2 regions of the Streptomyces sp. NPDC030840 genome follow, and region 1 is predicted to be linked to the other one. Evidence: predicted binding sites of a transcription regulator. Region 1 holds the regulator's gene; the other holds the start of a gene.
The links. The regulator HrcA, encoded in region 1, represses chaperone genes, less so after heat shock. The targets are predictions, from matches to a motif close to TTNGCACTCNGNNNNNCNGAGTGCNAA.
Positions count from the first base shown of each region.

Region 1 (7,406 bases):
ACTGTCCCATCGGGCGCTCCTCGCCGCGCAGCTTCGCCAGCTCACGCAGCAGGCGCTCCTGCTCGGGGTCGAGCTTGGTCGGGGTCGTGACCTCGACGTGCACGATGAGGTCGCCCCGGCCGCCGCCCCTGAGGTGGGTGACACCGCGACCGTGCAGCGGGATCGACTGACCCGACTGGGTGCCCGGGCGGATGTCGACCTCCTCCATGCCGTCGAGCGTCTCCAGCGGGACCTTCGTGCCGAGGGCCGCCGCCGTCATCGGGATGGTGACCGTGCAGTGCAGGTCGTCGCCGCGACGCTGGAACGTCGGGTGCGGGAGCTCGTGGATCTCGACGTACAGGTCGCCCGCCGGGCCACCGCCCGGGCCGACCTCGCCCTCGCCGGCGAGCTGGATCCGCGTGCCGTTGTCGACGCCGGCCGGGATCTTCACCGTGAGCGTGCGGCGGGACCGGACACGGCCGTCACCCGCGCACTCCGGGCACGGGTTCGGCACGACCGTGCCGAAGCCCTGGCACTGGGGGCAGGGGCGGGACGTCATGACCTGGCCCAGGAAGGACCGGGTCACCTGCGACACCTCACCGCGGCCGCGGCACATGTCACACGTCTGGGCGGACGTGCCCGGGGCCGCGCCCTCGCCGCTGCAGGTGGTGCAGACGACGGCCGTGTCGACCTGGATGTCCTTCGTCGTGCCGAAGGCCGCCTCGTCGAGCTCGACCTCCAGCCGGATCATCGCGTCCTGGCCCCGGCGGGTGCGCGACCGCGGGCCGCGCTGGGACGCCGTACCGAAGAAGGCGTCCATGATGTCCGAGAAGTTCCCGAACCCGCCGGCGCCGAAGCCGCCCGCACCCCCGCCGCCCGCCTGGGACAGCGGGTCACCGCCGAGGTCGTAGACCTGCTTCTTCTGCGGGTCCGACAGCACCTCGTAGGCGGCGTTGATCTCCTTGAACCGCTCCTGCGTCTTCGGATCGGGATTGACGTCCGGGTGCAGCTCGCGAGCGAGCCTCCGGAACGCCTTCTTGATCTCGTCCTGGGACGCGTCGCGGCGCACGCCGAGTACGGCGTAGTAGTCCGTGGCCACTTACGACTCCGCCAGGATCTGTCCGACGTAACGTGCCACCGCTCGTACTGCTCCCATCGTTCCCGGATAGTCCATGCGGGTCGGTCCGACCACGCCGAGTTTTGCAACTGCCTCGCCGCCCGAACCGTAGCCCACCGAGACCACGGACGTGGAGTTGAGTCCCTCATGCGCGTTCTCGTGGCCGATGCGCACGGTCACGCCCGGATCCTTCGCCTCGCCCAGCAACTTCAGGAGCACGACCTGCTCCTCCAGCGCCTCGAGCACCGGCCGGATCGTGAGAGGGAAGTCATGTCCGAAGCGGGTCAGATTGGCGGTGCCGCCGATCATCAGCCGCTCCTCGTTCTCCTCGACGAGCGTCTCCAGGAGGGTGGAGAGCACAGTGGCGACCGTACCGCGGTCCTCCAGGTCGAAGGCCTCCGGCAGGTCCTCCACGAGTCGCGGTACGTCCGTGAAGCGGCGGCCCGCCACGCGGCTGTTGAGCCGCGCGCGGAGATCCGCGAGCGAGCTCTCCCCGAACGGAGCCGGGCAGTCGATCATCCTCTGCTCCACCCGGCCGGTGTCCGTGATCAGCACGAGCATCAGGCGCGCGGGTGCCAGCGACAGCAGCTCCACGTGCCGCACGGTGGACCGCGTGAGCGACGGGTACTGCACGACGGCGACCTGCCGGGTGAGCTGCGCCAGCAGCCGTACGGTCCGGCCGACCACGTCGTCCAGGTCGACGGCGCCCTCCAGGAAGTTCTGGATGGCGCGCCGCTCCGGGGCGGTCATCGGCTTCACCGCCGCCAGCTTGTCCACGAAGAGGCGGTAGCCCTTGTCGGTGGGGATGCGGCCGGCGCTGGTGTGCGGCTGGGCGATGTAGCCCTCCTCCTCGAGAGCCGCCATGTCGTTGCGGACGGTGGCCGGCGAGACCCCGAGCTTGTGCCGCTCGGTGAGCGCCTTGGAACCCACCGGCTCCTCGGTGCCCACGTAGTCCTGGACGATGGCGCGCAGCACTTCGAGCCTGCGTTCACTGAGCATCGCGCACACCTCCAGAGCATCCGTCTCGCGCGTTCCCGCGCTCCTCGCGGCTTCCCCTTGGCACTCAGCGCAGGCGAGTGCCAGCATTCCCACCAGTGTACGGCGGCGGGGTACGGCCCCGGCAAGGGCGGCCACGCCCCGTCGTGCCGACGTGTACCGACGTGTCCCGCGATGTCGTACTGGCGAGTACGCGCGGAGCGCCGGAACAGGAGCGGCCCGTCGTGCCGGGGTGGGGGGCCTGGGGCTAGCGTCGGCGTATGACGGTGACTTGGGAAGAGGCCGGGTGGGAGAAACTGGCTCCGCACGTGGGGCGCCGCCGCCTCCCTGGCTGGGACTGCACGGCCGGGCTGGTCGTCGGCGAGGGCCGCGCTCTCATGGTCGACGCGGGGTCGAGTCTGCGGGAGGGCGCTCGGTTGCGCGCGGAGGCGCGGGAGCTGCTGGGCCGCCACGGCAAGGGAACGGATCCCGGTGATGTGACGGATCTCCGCGATGTGACACATCTCGCGCTCACCCACCCGCACTTCGACCACGTCCTCGGAGCGGCGGCCTTCGCGGGAGTGGAGGTGTTCGGCGCGGTGGGCCTGGACGCGGTCCTCACCGGCGCACGCTCACGCGAGGAACTGCGCGCCGACGCCGTGCGCCACGGCCTGGACGCCGATGAGGCCGCCGAGGCCGTGGACCACCTCGTCCGTTCCCGCCACCACGTCTCCGGGGAGTGGACGCTGGACCTGGGCGGCGGCTCGCAGGTACTCCTCGCGAACGTCGGGCCGGGCCACACGGCGCACGACCTGGTGGTGCTGGTGCCCGGCTCGTCGCCGTGGCCGGAGGTGGTCTTCTGCGGCGACCTGGTCGAGGAGTCCGGCGAGCCCCAGGCCGGCCCGGACGCCGTCCCCTCGCACTGGCCGGCGGCGCTGGACCGGCTGCTGGCGCTGGGCGGCGAGGACGCGGTGTACGTGCCGGGGCACGGGGCGGTGGTGGACGCGGCGTTCGTCCGGGCGCAACGGGACGCGCTGGCACGCCGCTTCGGCGTGTCGTGAGGAGTGTCCGGCTGGTTCTCGTATCGTCATCCGAATGCGCCAGTACTCGCCGGACCTGACCCCGCCGTGGAAGAGGTCCAAGCCCGTCCCGGAGGTCCCGGCGGAGCCCGGGCTGGTGGTCGAGGAGCCCGGGAGCGGCTTCTGCGGTGCGGTGATCCGCTGCGAGGCGGGCACGGTGACCCTGGAGGACCGCTTCGGCAAGCACCGGGTGTTCCCGCTGGAGCCGCGGGGGTTCCTGCTTGAGGGCCGGGTGGTCACGCTGGTACGCCCCGCCGCGTCCGCGCCGGTACGCCCCACCCGTACGGCCTCCGGCTCGGTCGCCGTGCCCGGCGCACGCGCGCGCGTGGCCCGGGCCGGGCGCATCTACGTGGAGGGCCGCCACGACGCCGAGCTCGTCGAGAAGGTGTGGGGCGACGACCTGCGCATCGAGGGCGTGGTCGTCGAGTACCTGGAGGGCGTCGACGACCTGCCGGCCATCGTCGCGGACTTCGCGCCCGGCCCCGACGCCCGGCTCGGCGTCCTGGTGGACCACCTCGTCCCGGGCAGCAAGGAGTCGCGCATCGCCGAGTCGGTGACGAGCGAGCACGCGCTGGTGGTGGGCCACCCGTACATCGACATCTGGGAGGCGGTGAAGCCGGCGGCCGTCGGGATCGAGGCGTGGCCGCGCGTGCCCCGCGGGCAGGACTGGAAGACGGGGGTGTGCCGGGCGCTGGGGTGGCGCGTGGCGAACACCGGGGAGGCGTGGCAGCGGATTCTCGGCTCGGTGCGCTCGTACAAGGACCTGGAGCCGGCGTTGCTGGGGCGGGTGGAGGAACTGATCGACTTCGTGACGGCACCGGCGTGAGGCGGCGGGGGTTTCCTCGCCCCCGCCGCCCCTACCCGTCCCATCCCCAGGGGCTCCGCCCCTTCGACCCCGCCGGGGCTCCGCCCCGGACCCCGTTTCGGGGGCCGGCCCCCGGACCCCCGCTCCTCAAACTCCCCCAGCTACCGCTGGGAGGTGCCCCCAAGGGGCTGAATCTTTCAGCCCGTCCGGCGTTTGAGGACGAGGCCGAAGGCCGACAGCGGGGGTCTGGGGGCGCAGCCCCCAGGGATGGGACGGGTAGGGGCGGCGGGGGCGAAGGACCCTCCCCCGACGGACCCCGCTCAGTCCACCAGCTCCCGCACCACCGCATCCGCCAACAACCGCCCCCGCAACGTCAGCACGGCCCGCCCCTCCCCGAAGGGCCCTTCCTCCAGCAACCCCTCGGACAGAAAGCGCCGCGCCGCGGCGAGCCCCGCCTCGCGAAGGAGCGACAAGGGGCACCCCTCCCGCAAGCGCAGCTCCAGCAGGATCCGCTCCACCCGCCGGTCCTCGTCCGCCAGGACCTCACGCCCGGCCCCCGGCGACCGCCCCTCCGCCAGGGCCCCCGCGTACGCCCCAGGGTGCTTCACGTTCCACCACCGCACCCCGCCGACGTGGCTGTGGGCACCGGGGCCCGCGCCCCACCAGTCGGCACCGCGCCAGTACAGCTCGTTGTGCAGGCAGCGGCCCGCGACGGACGTGGCCCAGTTCGAGACCTCGTACCAGGAGAAGCCCGCCGCCGACAGCGCGTCCTCCGCGATCAGGTACCGGTCCGCGTGCACGTCGTCGTCCGTCATCGGCACCTCACCCCGCCGGATCCGCCGCGCGAGCTGCGTGCCCTCCTCCACGATCAGCGCGTAGGCCGACACGTGGTCGGGCCCCGCCCCGACCGCCGCCTCCAGGGAGGCCCGCCAGTCGTCGTCGGACTCCCCGGGCGTGCCGTAGATCAGGTCGAGGTTGACGTGTTCGAACCCGGCCGCCCGGGCCTCCGCGACGCAGCGCTCCGGACGCCCCGGCGTGTGCGTGCGGTCCAGCACCCGCAGCACGTGCTGCTTCGCGCTCTGCATGCCGAAGGACACGCGGTTGAAGCCGCCCTCCCTCAGCGCCTCCAGATACGCCGGGTCCACCGACTCCGGGTTCGCCTCCGTGGTGACCTCCGCGTCGTCCGCGAGCCCGAACTCGTCCCGGATCGCCCCCAGCATCCGTACGAGGTCGCCGGCGGCGAGCAGCGTGGGCGTACCGCCGCCGACGAAGACCGTGCGGGCCGGGCGGGGATCGTCGCCCAACACCTTCCGCGCCAGGCGGATCTCGTCGATCAGCGTCTCGGCGTAGTTGTCGCGGGAGGCGAGGACGCCGCCCGTTCCGCGCAGCTCGGTCGCGGTGTAGGTGTTGAAGTCGCAGTAGCCGCAGCGGGTCGCGCAGTACGGGACGTGCAGGTAGAAGCCGAGGGGCCGGTCCGCGGCCCCGGTCAGGGCGTGCGCGGGCAGCGCCCCGTCGTCGGGGACGGGCTCGCCGTCGGGGAGTGCGGAAGGCATGTCCTCCATTCTCCAGCACTGCCCGAAAGCACTGCCCCACCACCAGGTCCTTCGCCCATTACTCCGCCTGTAGCACCAGCAACGCCAGATCGTCCTCCGGTGGCCGCTCCCCGAACTCGTGCACCAGTCTCTTGATCCGCTCCGCGACGAGCTGCGCGCTCAGCCCGCGGCAGTCGGCCAGCGCGGCCGCGAGGCCGTCCCCGTCGTCGAACATCACCGTTCCGCAGCGTCGTTCGGTCACGCCGTCGGTGACGCACAGCAGTGTGTCGCCGGGGTGCAGGGTGAAGGTCTCGGAGGTGTACGCGGTGTCCTCGATCACACCGAGCAGGGTCTGCGGCTCGGCGGCGGGGCGGACGTCGCCGTCCGGGCCGAGGACCAGCGGCAGGGGGTGTCCGGCGGAGGCGAGGGTGCAGTGGACGCCTCCCTCGTACGGGACGAGTTCGCCGTACAGCAGGGACAGGAAGCGGGTCTGGGGGCCCTCGTCGGTGCCGAGACCGGGCCCGCCGGCCGTCACCAGGGCCCGGGCGGCCGCGTCCGCCGCCTCCGTGGCGTCGTCGAGGAGGAGCTGGTTGAGGCGGTCGAGGACGTCGGCGACCTGGTAGCCCTCGCGGGCCAGCAGCCGCAGCCAGGGCCGGGCGAGGCCGATGACGACGGCGGCCTCCGGGCCCTTGCCCTGGACGTCTCCGAGGGCGAAGCACCAGCGGCCGTCGCCGGCCGGGAACAGGTCGTAGAAGTCGCCGCTGGGGCCGCCCTTGTCGCACGGCTCGTAGACGAGCGCGCTGTGCATCCCGGGGATCTCGGCGACCGCGCCCGGCAGCAACCCGCGCTGGAGGACCCGGCTGATGGTGGCCTGGCGGGCGTACTGGCGGGCCGCGCCGATCGCGAGGGCCACCCGGCGGCTGAGGTCCTCGACGAGCCCGGTGACCTCGTCGGCGAAGCGGAGCAGTCCGGCCCGCCCGATGACGAGCGTGCCCAGCGGGCGGCCGCCCGCGATCAGCCGGTACGCGAGCGCGGTACCGGTCTCGGCCTGGTCGGCGAAAGCCTCGGCGGGCCACGCCACGGGCACCGCCCGCGACCGTACGGACTCCGGCAGCCGCGGCGGGTCCTTCTCCAGCGCCTGGCGGAGGCCCTCGATGCGGTTCTCGCTGACGTGCCAGACGCGGGCGAGCCGGGGGCCCGTACCGAGCCCGGCCTCGGCGCCGCGCCAGCCCATGCCCTCGTCCTCCAGCCACACCGCGCACCAGTCGGCCAGGCGCGGCACCAGCAGCTGTCCGGCGAGCGCGGCGACCAGGTCCTCGTCGAGCTGCCCGGCGAGCAGGTCGGAGGCCTCGGCGAGGAAGGAGAGGGCGCCGCGGTTCAGCCAGTCCTTGTCGCCCTCGGTGCCGCGCCTGGGAGCGGGGGCGAGTATCTCGGCGGCGATCGTCCCCCGGTCGAAGGCGGCGTCGGCGGCGTACGCCTCGATCCGCTCACCCTCGACGTCCGCGGACCCGTCGGCGGGCAGGCGCGCCCAGACGGTCTTCACGCCGGTGCGGTAGGTGATGCCCCAGGCGTCGCAGAGCGCGGAGACGAGCCGCAGACCGCGCCCGTACTCCGGGGTGCCGTAGGAGGGCTCCGTGGCGTGCGGGCGCTCGGTGCTGTACGGGCGTTCGGTGCCGTCGTCGCGTACGGCGCGCGCGGGGTGGTGGTCGGAGACCTCGACGACGACGTGGGCGGGCTCCTCGCCGCAGCGCTCGGGGTGATCGGGGGGTTCGAGACGGCACAGCAGGTCGACGTCCGTGCCGGCGTGCACGACGGCGTTGGTGACCAGCTCGCTGACCACGACCAGGACGTCGTCGGCGAACCGGCCGGTGAGGGATTCGGCGCCGGGCAGCGCGAGCCGCCCCCATTCGTCGAGGCTG
Region 1 covers NZ_JBVIEE010000001.1:433,590-440,995, reverse strand. Annotated here, with positions in the region: gene dnaJ (molecular chaperone DnaJ) at 1-1,078, opposite strand, end outside; gene hrcA (heat-inducible transcriptional repressor HrcA) at 1,079-2,095, opposite strand; gene ACZ49J_RS01805 (MBL fold metallo-hydrolase) at 2,353-3,132, shown strand; gene ACZ49J_RS01800 (DUF3097 domain-containing protein) at 3,167-3,976, shown strand; gene hemW (radical SAM family heme chaperone HemW) at 4,276-5,508, opposite strand; gene ACZ49J_RS01790 (SpoIIE family protein phosphatase) at 5,567-7,406, opposite strand, start outside.

Region 2 (7,406 bases), on a different contig from region 1:
GCGCGTACTCGGTGGGCGGTCCGGTCTGTGCCGTGAAGACGGTCGAGTCGCTGACCGGCATCCGCATGGACCACTACATCGAGATCGACTTCGCGGGCTTCGCCAAGCTGGTGGACGCGCTGGGCGGGGTGACCGTCACGACGGACGAGGACATCGACGACGAGGACAGCCATCTGAAGCTGGAGGCCGGCACCCACCATCTGGACGGCGAGAAGGCGCTGGCCCTCGCCCGCACCCGCCACGGCATCGGCGACGGCAGCGACCTGGGCCGCATAGGCCTGCAGCAGAAACTGGTGAAGGCCCTGCTGGACCAGATCTCCACGACGAGCCTGCTGACCAGCCCCACCAGGCTCTACCGGGTCGCCGACGCCGTCACCGGCAGCCTGACGACCGACACGGGCCTGGACTCCCTGAGCGAGCTGACGCGCCTCGGCCAGAGCCTGGGCGACCTGACCTCGGCCGACGTCAGGACGGTGATGATGCCGGTGGTGCGGGCCCCCTCGAACCCCAACCGGGTGGTGGCCGACGAGCCGGAGGCGACCGACTTGTGGCAGTCGCTCAGGTAGTCGCTCACGTGGTCCTTCACCCCGCCCTGGAGATCGTCGACCACCTCGCCGGCGAACCCGCACCGCGGGGCCACCACCTGCTGCCGAGTGTCCGCGGGAACGGGAGCTGTTGCCGCGGCGGGCGGCCGAGGCCTCCCGAGCCTCCTTGAGGGAAGCACCCGTGCCCTCAGACCGGGCGGCCGATCAGCATCGTCGGCGCGTCCGCGATCCGGGTCAGGAAGACGGTGGCCGAGTGAGGTCCGTGGGGCTTGACCTTCTTGCGCAGTTCCTCCGGCTCGACGGCCGAGCCGCGCTTCTTGACCGTCAGCACACCGATCTCCCGCTCGCGCACGAGCGCCTTCAGCCTCTTGACGTTGAAGGGGAGGTGGTCGGTGATCTCGTAGGCGGTCGCGTACGGGGTCGGGCGGAGGGTGTCCGAGGTGATGTAGGCGATGTGGGGGTCGAGCAGCCCGCCGTCGAGGCCGGCCGCCACCTCGGCCACCAGGTGCGCGCGGATCACGGCGCCGTCGGGCTCGTACAGGTAGGGGCCCGGGGGCCGTACCGAGAGGTCCGGCAGCCCGCGGCCGAGCAGCGTGCGCGGTCCCGGCAGCAGGGTGGCCCGTACGGCCCCGGGCTCCGTGCCGAACCACAGCACGGCCTCCTTCACGTCCCCGCCGTCCGAGATCCACTCGGCCTCGGCCTCGGCGGGGATCGCCTCGTGGGGGACACCCGGGGCGATCTTCAGCGCGGCGCGGGGTGACTTCAGGGCCGCCCCGACCGCCCAGGACAGCGGTGGCGAGTACGCCTCCGGGTCGAAGACCCGGCCCCGGCCGCCGCGCCGCGCGGGATCCACGAAGACCGCGTCGTACGGGGTGACGTCCACGTCGGTCACGTCGGCCTGCCGTACCTCGATCAGGCCGGACAGCCCGAGCGCCGCCGCGTTGGCCCGCGCCACCGCGGCCGTCAGCGGGTCCCGGTCGACGGCCAGCACCCGGATCCCGGCGCGCGCCAGCGCGATCGCGTCTCCGCCGATGCCGCAGCACAGGTCGGCCACGGACCGCACCCCCAGCGCCGCGAACCGCGCAGCGCGGTACGTCGCCACCGACGTGCGCGTGGACTGCTCGACCCCGTTCGGCGTGAAGAACATCCGCTCCGCGTCCCCCGCCCCGAACTTCGCCACCGCCCGCTGCCGCAGCCGGGCCTGGGCGATGGCCGCCGAGACGAGAGCGGCCGGATGGTCGCGCCGCAGCCGGGTCGCCACGGCCAGCTCGGCCGCCGGACTGATGCCCCGCACCTCGTCGAGGAGGGCCAGGCCCTCGGGGGTGAGGAGCGCGGCGAAGGACTCGAGGGCGTCGGCGGGGGAGAGGTCGTTCACCGGGCCATTGTGGGCCACCGCCGCCAAACCGGCCTGTCCGGCGTCTGAGGACGAGGCCGAAGGCCAACACGGGGGTCTGGGGGCGGAGCCCCCAGGGAGAGCGCCCCCACCTCCGGGCACTGAAGCACCCCCGTACGCACCCAGAATTCCACGCCGCGCCGCGGGCAATTGGCACTCCGCTTGACCGAGTGCTAATCGCGGTCATAGTCTCAGGTCTGGCACTCCCCTCGGGAGAGTGCCAACAACGCGACGGGCAGGTCCGGCACCCGCGACGACGGATCGACCTGGTCGCCACCTCAGACAGTTAACCCCGTGAGATCTCCGAAGGGGGAGGTCGGATCGTGACGACCGCCAGCTCCAAGGTTGCCATCAAGCCGCTCGAGGACCGCATCGTGGTCCAGCCGCTGGACGCCGAGCAGACCACGGCCTCTGGCCTGGTCATTCCGGACACCGCGAAGGAGAAGCCCCAGGAGGGCGTCGTCCTGGCCGTGGGCCCGGGCCGCTTCGAGGACGGCAACCGCCTTCCGCTCGACGTCAGCGTCGGCGACGTGGTGCTCTACAGCAAGTACGGCGGCACCGAGGTGAAGTACAACGGCGAGGAGTACCTCGTCCTCTCGGCCCGCGACGTGCTCGCGATCATCGAGAAGTAATCACCCGGAACCACCCGGTTTCTGCTTTCACAGCTGCGCCCCTGGCCCCCCGCCGTTGATCAGCCGGGCGCCGGGGGCGCAGCTCTTTCACCGCTAGAACACCTCTAGCACCTCTAGATTTCCGAGAGGGCCAACGCTCCCATGGCGAAGATCCTGAAGTTCGACGAGGACGCCCGTCGCGCCCTCGAGCGCGGCGTCAACAAGCTTGCCGACACGGTCAAGGTGACGATCGGCCCCAAGGGCCGCAACGTCGTCATCGACAAGAAGTTCGGCGCCCCCACCATCACCAACGACGGTGTGACCATCGCCCGCGAGGTCGAGGTCGAGGACCCGTACGAGAACCTCGGCGCCCAGCTGGTGAAGGAGGTGGCGACCAAGACCAACGACATCGCGGGTGACGGTACGACCACCGCCACCGTGCTCGCCCAGGCGCTCGTGCGCGAGGGCCTGAAGAACGTCGCCGCCGGTGCCTCCCCGGCCGCCCTGAAGAAGGGCATCGACGCCGCCGTCGCCGCGGTCTCCGAGGACCTGCTCGCCTCGGCCCGCCCGATCGACGAGAAGTCCGACATCGCCGCCGTCGCCGGGCTGTCCGCCCAGGACCAGCAGGTCGGCGAGCTCATCGCCGAGGCGATGGACAAGGTCGGCAAGGACGGTGTCATCACCGTCGAGGAGTCCAACACCTTCGGTCTGGAGCTGGACTTCACCGAGGGCATGGCCTTCGACAAGGGCTACCTGTCGCCGTACTTCGTGACGGACCAGGAGCGCATGGAGGCCGTCCTGGAGGACCCGTACATCCTCATTCACCAGGGCAAGATCTCCTCGATCGCCGACCTGCTGCCGCTGCTGGAGAAGGTCATCCAGGCGAACTCCTCCAAGCCGCTGCTGATCATCGCCGAGGACGTCGAGGGCGAGGCCCTCTCCACCCTCGTCGTCAACAAGATCCGCGGCACCTTCAACGCGGTCGCGGTCAAGGCCCCCGGCTTCGGTGACCGCCGCAAGGCGATGCTCGGCGACATGGCCACCCTCACCGGTGCCACCGTCGTCGCCGAGGAGGTCGGCCTCAAGCTCGACCAGGTCGGTCTGGACGTGCTGGGCACCGCCCGCCGTGTCACCGTCACCAAGGACGACACCACGATCGTCGACGGCGGTGGCAAGGCCGAGGACGTCGCCGGCCGCGTCGGCCAGATCAAGGCCGAGATCGAGACCACGGACTCCGACTGGGACCGCGAGAAGCTCCAGGAGCGCCTCGCGAAGCTGGCCGGCGGCGTGTGCGTGATCAAGGTCGGCGCCGCCACCGAGGTGGAGCTGAAGGAGAAGAAGCACCGCCTGGAGGACGCCATCTCCGCGACCCGCGCCGCGGTCGAGGAGGGCATCGTCTCCGGTGGTGGCTCCGCGCTCGTCCACGCCGCGAAGGTGCTGGAGGGCTCCCTCGGCAAGGAGGGCGACGAGGCCACCGGTGTCGCCGTCGTGCGCCGCGCCGCCGTCGAGCCGCTGCGCTGGATTGCCGAGAACGCCGGCCTGGAGGGCTACGTCATCGTCTCCAAGGTCGCCGAGCTCGAGAAGGGCAACGGCTACAACGCCGCCACCGGCGAGTACGGCGACCTGGTCAAGGCCGGCGTGATCGACCCGGTCAAGGTCACCCGCTCCGCCCTGGAGAACGCCGCCTCCATCGCCTCCCTCCTCCTGACGACCGAGACCCTGGTCGTCGAGAAGAAGGAAGAGGAGGAGCCGGCCGCCGCGGGCCACGGCCACGGCCACGCCCACTGACGTACGCCGACAGGCCGTACGTGAGGCCCGGCACCCCCTGTGGGTGCCGGGCCTTCGCGCCTGTGTGGTCCTTCTCCCGCGGGTCTGCTCCTTCTCCAGGGCGTCCGCTACCTCTCCAGGGCGTTCGCTACCTCTCCAGCGCGTCCGCTACCTCTCCAGCGCGTCCAGCGCACCCAGCTGCTGCATCAGGCCCAGCTGGTCGTGCTGCCACCAGATCTCGGCGATCTTCCCGTCGGAGGTGAACCGGAACGTGGTCGTCCCGGTCATGGTGACCCGTTTTCCGGTGGCGGAGATCCCCAGGAAGTCTCCCTTGTGGGTGGCGTTCCAGGTCCACCGCGCGCAGGCCCGGTCGCCCTGGGCGATCAGATCGTCGACCGTGAACGTGAAATCGAAGCCGCCGCGCCACATCCGGTACTCGCTGCGGGCGGAGTCCAGCCCGATCGTGTCCTGCGGGTTCATCGGGTTGTGGCTGTGGATGTCCTCATCGAGAAGGTCGTTCATCGGCGGCAGATCGCCCGCGCTCGCCAGCGTCTCGAAGAACCGCCGCACGTTGTCCGCGTTCAGCTGCTCGTCCCGTACGACCTCCAGGTCGGTGAACGTCGGCATCTCGTCGCAGAGCGCGACCATGTCCTTGAAGATCCTGTCGGTCTCCGGAAGGTTCGAGTTCCGCATCGCCTCCTCGTACGACGGGAACTCCACGATCTCGATGAGGTGCGCCGCGTCGGACCGGTCCTTGCCGATGACGCTGTGCGTGGCGGTCCGCTTGCCTTTGGTCTGTTCGACCCATGTGTCCAGCAGCCGGTTCATCTCGTCGAACCGGCTGGTCTTGCAGTCGATGAGCTGCACGAACGTCATGACACCGCCTCCCGGCCCCCCTGGTCGGCTGATACACCCATTTTCACACCGGGTACGCGGCGCCACCTCCGCTCGCCGTGGCCGGCCGCCGCGGCTACTGGGGCCCGTACTTGCGCCCCGTCTTCGAGCTGATCCCCCCGAGCAGGCCCCGCGGCAGCACCTTGACCACGCCCATCAGCGCCTTGTACCGGGGATCCGGGATGGACAGCGACTTGCCGCGGGCCAGGTCGGCCAGCGCCGTCGTGACCAGCTTGTCGGCGTCCAGCCACATCCAGCCCGGGATGTTGTCCGTTCCCATCCCGGCCCGCTCGTGGAACTCGGTGCGCACGAAGCCCGGGGCCAGCGCCATCAGCCGCACCCCGCTGCCCGCCAGATCCCGCGCCGCGCCCTGCGTGAACTGCACGACCCACGCCTTGGACGCCCCATAGCTGCCCCGGGGCACGAACGCGGCCACCGACGCCACGTTGACGACCCCGCCCCGGCCCCGCTCCCGCATCCCCTCGGCCGCCGCCGAGGTCAGCCGGAGCACCGCCTCGCAGTGCACCTTGAGCATCTTCAGCTCGTCGGCCATCGACACGTCGAGGTAGCGGCCCTTGTTGCCGAACCCCGCGTTGTTGATCAGCAGGTCGACCGGGTTCCTGCGGTCGGCGAGGCGCCGCTCCACTCCTTCGATGCCCTCGTCCGTCGCCAGGTCGGCCGTCAGCACCTCCGCCTCGATGCCGTGCCGGTCGTGCAACTCGGTCGCCTGCTCGCGCAGCCGCTTCGTGTCGCGTGCCACCAGGACGAGGTCGTGACCGTCAGCCGCCAGCCGTCGAGCGAAGGCGGCACCGATACCCGCGGTCGATCCCGTAATCAGAGCCGTTGTCATGGCCCAAGATTAGTGACCCGGACTGTGCGAATCCGCCCCCGCGTACCGGCCTTCACCTGTCCTTTCCGCGCTCGGCACCGATCACGGCCGCGCCCCGGCGTCACCGGGCTCCCTGCCGCCGCCTACGCACCGCCGCCGCCCTTCGCCACGTACTCCTCCGCACGCCTGCGCGCCTCCGGGTGCAGCGCGTCGCCCGCGGCCAGCAGCCGTGGCAGGAGGTCACGCTCGGTCGTGACGGCCCGGAACTGGAGGGCCGCCGTCACGTCGTGGTCCGGGCGGTGGACGATCTCGACGGGGTCGCCGGCCCGGATCTCGCCCGGTTCGACGACCCGCAGGTAGGCACCGGTCCGGCCCTTCTGCGTGAAGCGCCTGACCCAGCCCTTCTCACCCATGTGCACCTGGAAGTTGAGGCAGGGGATCCGGCCCGAGGTGACCTCCAGGACCACGTCGGTGCCGATCCGCCAGCGCTCTCCGACCCGCGCGCCGGACACGTCGAGGCCCACGGTGGTGAGGTTCTCGCCGAACACGCCGTTGGGCAGGGTGCGGCCCAGCTCCCGCTCCCAGTCGTCGAGGTCCTCGCGTGCCACCGCGTACACCGCCTGGTCGTCGCCGCCGTGGTGCTCGGTGTTGCAGACGGCGTCCCCGGCCACACCACTGGCGCCCACTCCCTTGGGACCGGGCGCGGAGATCCGCAACGGCCCCTCCACCGGCTGCTTGTCGATACCGGTCACGTGCCCCCGCAGATCCGGGTGGTCCACGGTCCTGGGGCGCCCCACGTTCAGAGACAGAAGCTTCATGCGGGGCACGCTAGGCCATGGCGCCCAAAGCGTCGACGCAATATTCGGCTCACTGTCCAAGACCCACTTATGCTCGACGATGTGATCGAAGCCCGCCATCTCCGCGTCCTCCGCGCCGTCGCCACCACCGGATCCTTCTCGGCAGCGGGGCGCGAACTCGGCTGCACCCAGCCCGCCGTCAGCCAGCAGATCAAGGCACTTGAGGCCTCGGTGGGCACGCCGCTCATCGTCCGGAGCGGGCGCCGGATGCGGCTGACGCAGGCGGGTGAGGCGCTGGTCCGGCACGCCGCCGGGATCCTCGCGGGGCTCACGGCCGCCGAGGAGGAGGTCGCCGCCATCGCGGGACTGCGAGCCGGGCGCGTGCGTCTGGTGTCCTTCCCGAGCGGTAGCTCCGCCCTCGTGCCCACGGCGCTCGCCGCGCTGCGTGCCGAGCACCCCGGGACCCGCGTCTTCCTGGAGGAGGCCGAGCCCCCGGCGTCCGTCGACCTGCTGCGCCAGGGCGACTGCGACGTCGCGCTCGCCTTCCGCTACGAGGGTGCGGCCGGTGCC
Region 2 covers NZ_JBVIEE010000009.1:185,288-192,693, forward strand. Annotated here, with positions in the region: gene ACZ49J_RS21360 (LCP family protein) at 1-566, shown strand, start outside; gene ACZ49J_RS21365 (class I SAM-dependent methyltransferase) at 733-1,920, opposite strand; gene groES (co-chaperone GroES) at 2,262-2,570, shown strand; gene groL (chaperonin GroEL) at 2,712-4,337, shown strand; gene ACZ49J_RS21380 (ester cyclase) at 4,485-5,192, opposite strand; gene ACZ49J_RS21385 (SDR family NAD(P)-dependent oxidoreductase) at 5,287-6,060, opposite strand; gene ACZ49J_RS21390 (MOSC domain-containing protein) at 6,183-6,857, opposite strand; gene ACZ49J_RS21395 (LysR family transcriptional regulator) at 6,939-7,406, shown strand, end outside.
Region 2: a site for HrcA is predicted at 2,089-2,115, ahead of groES (co-chaperone GroES). Genes of this name have one in related genera too.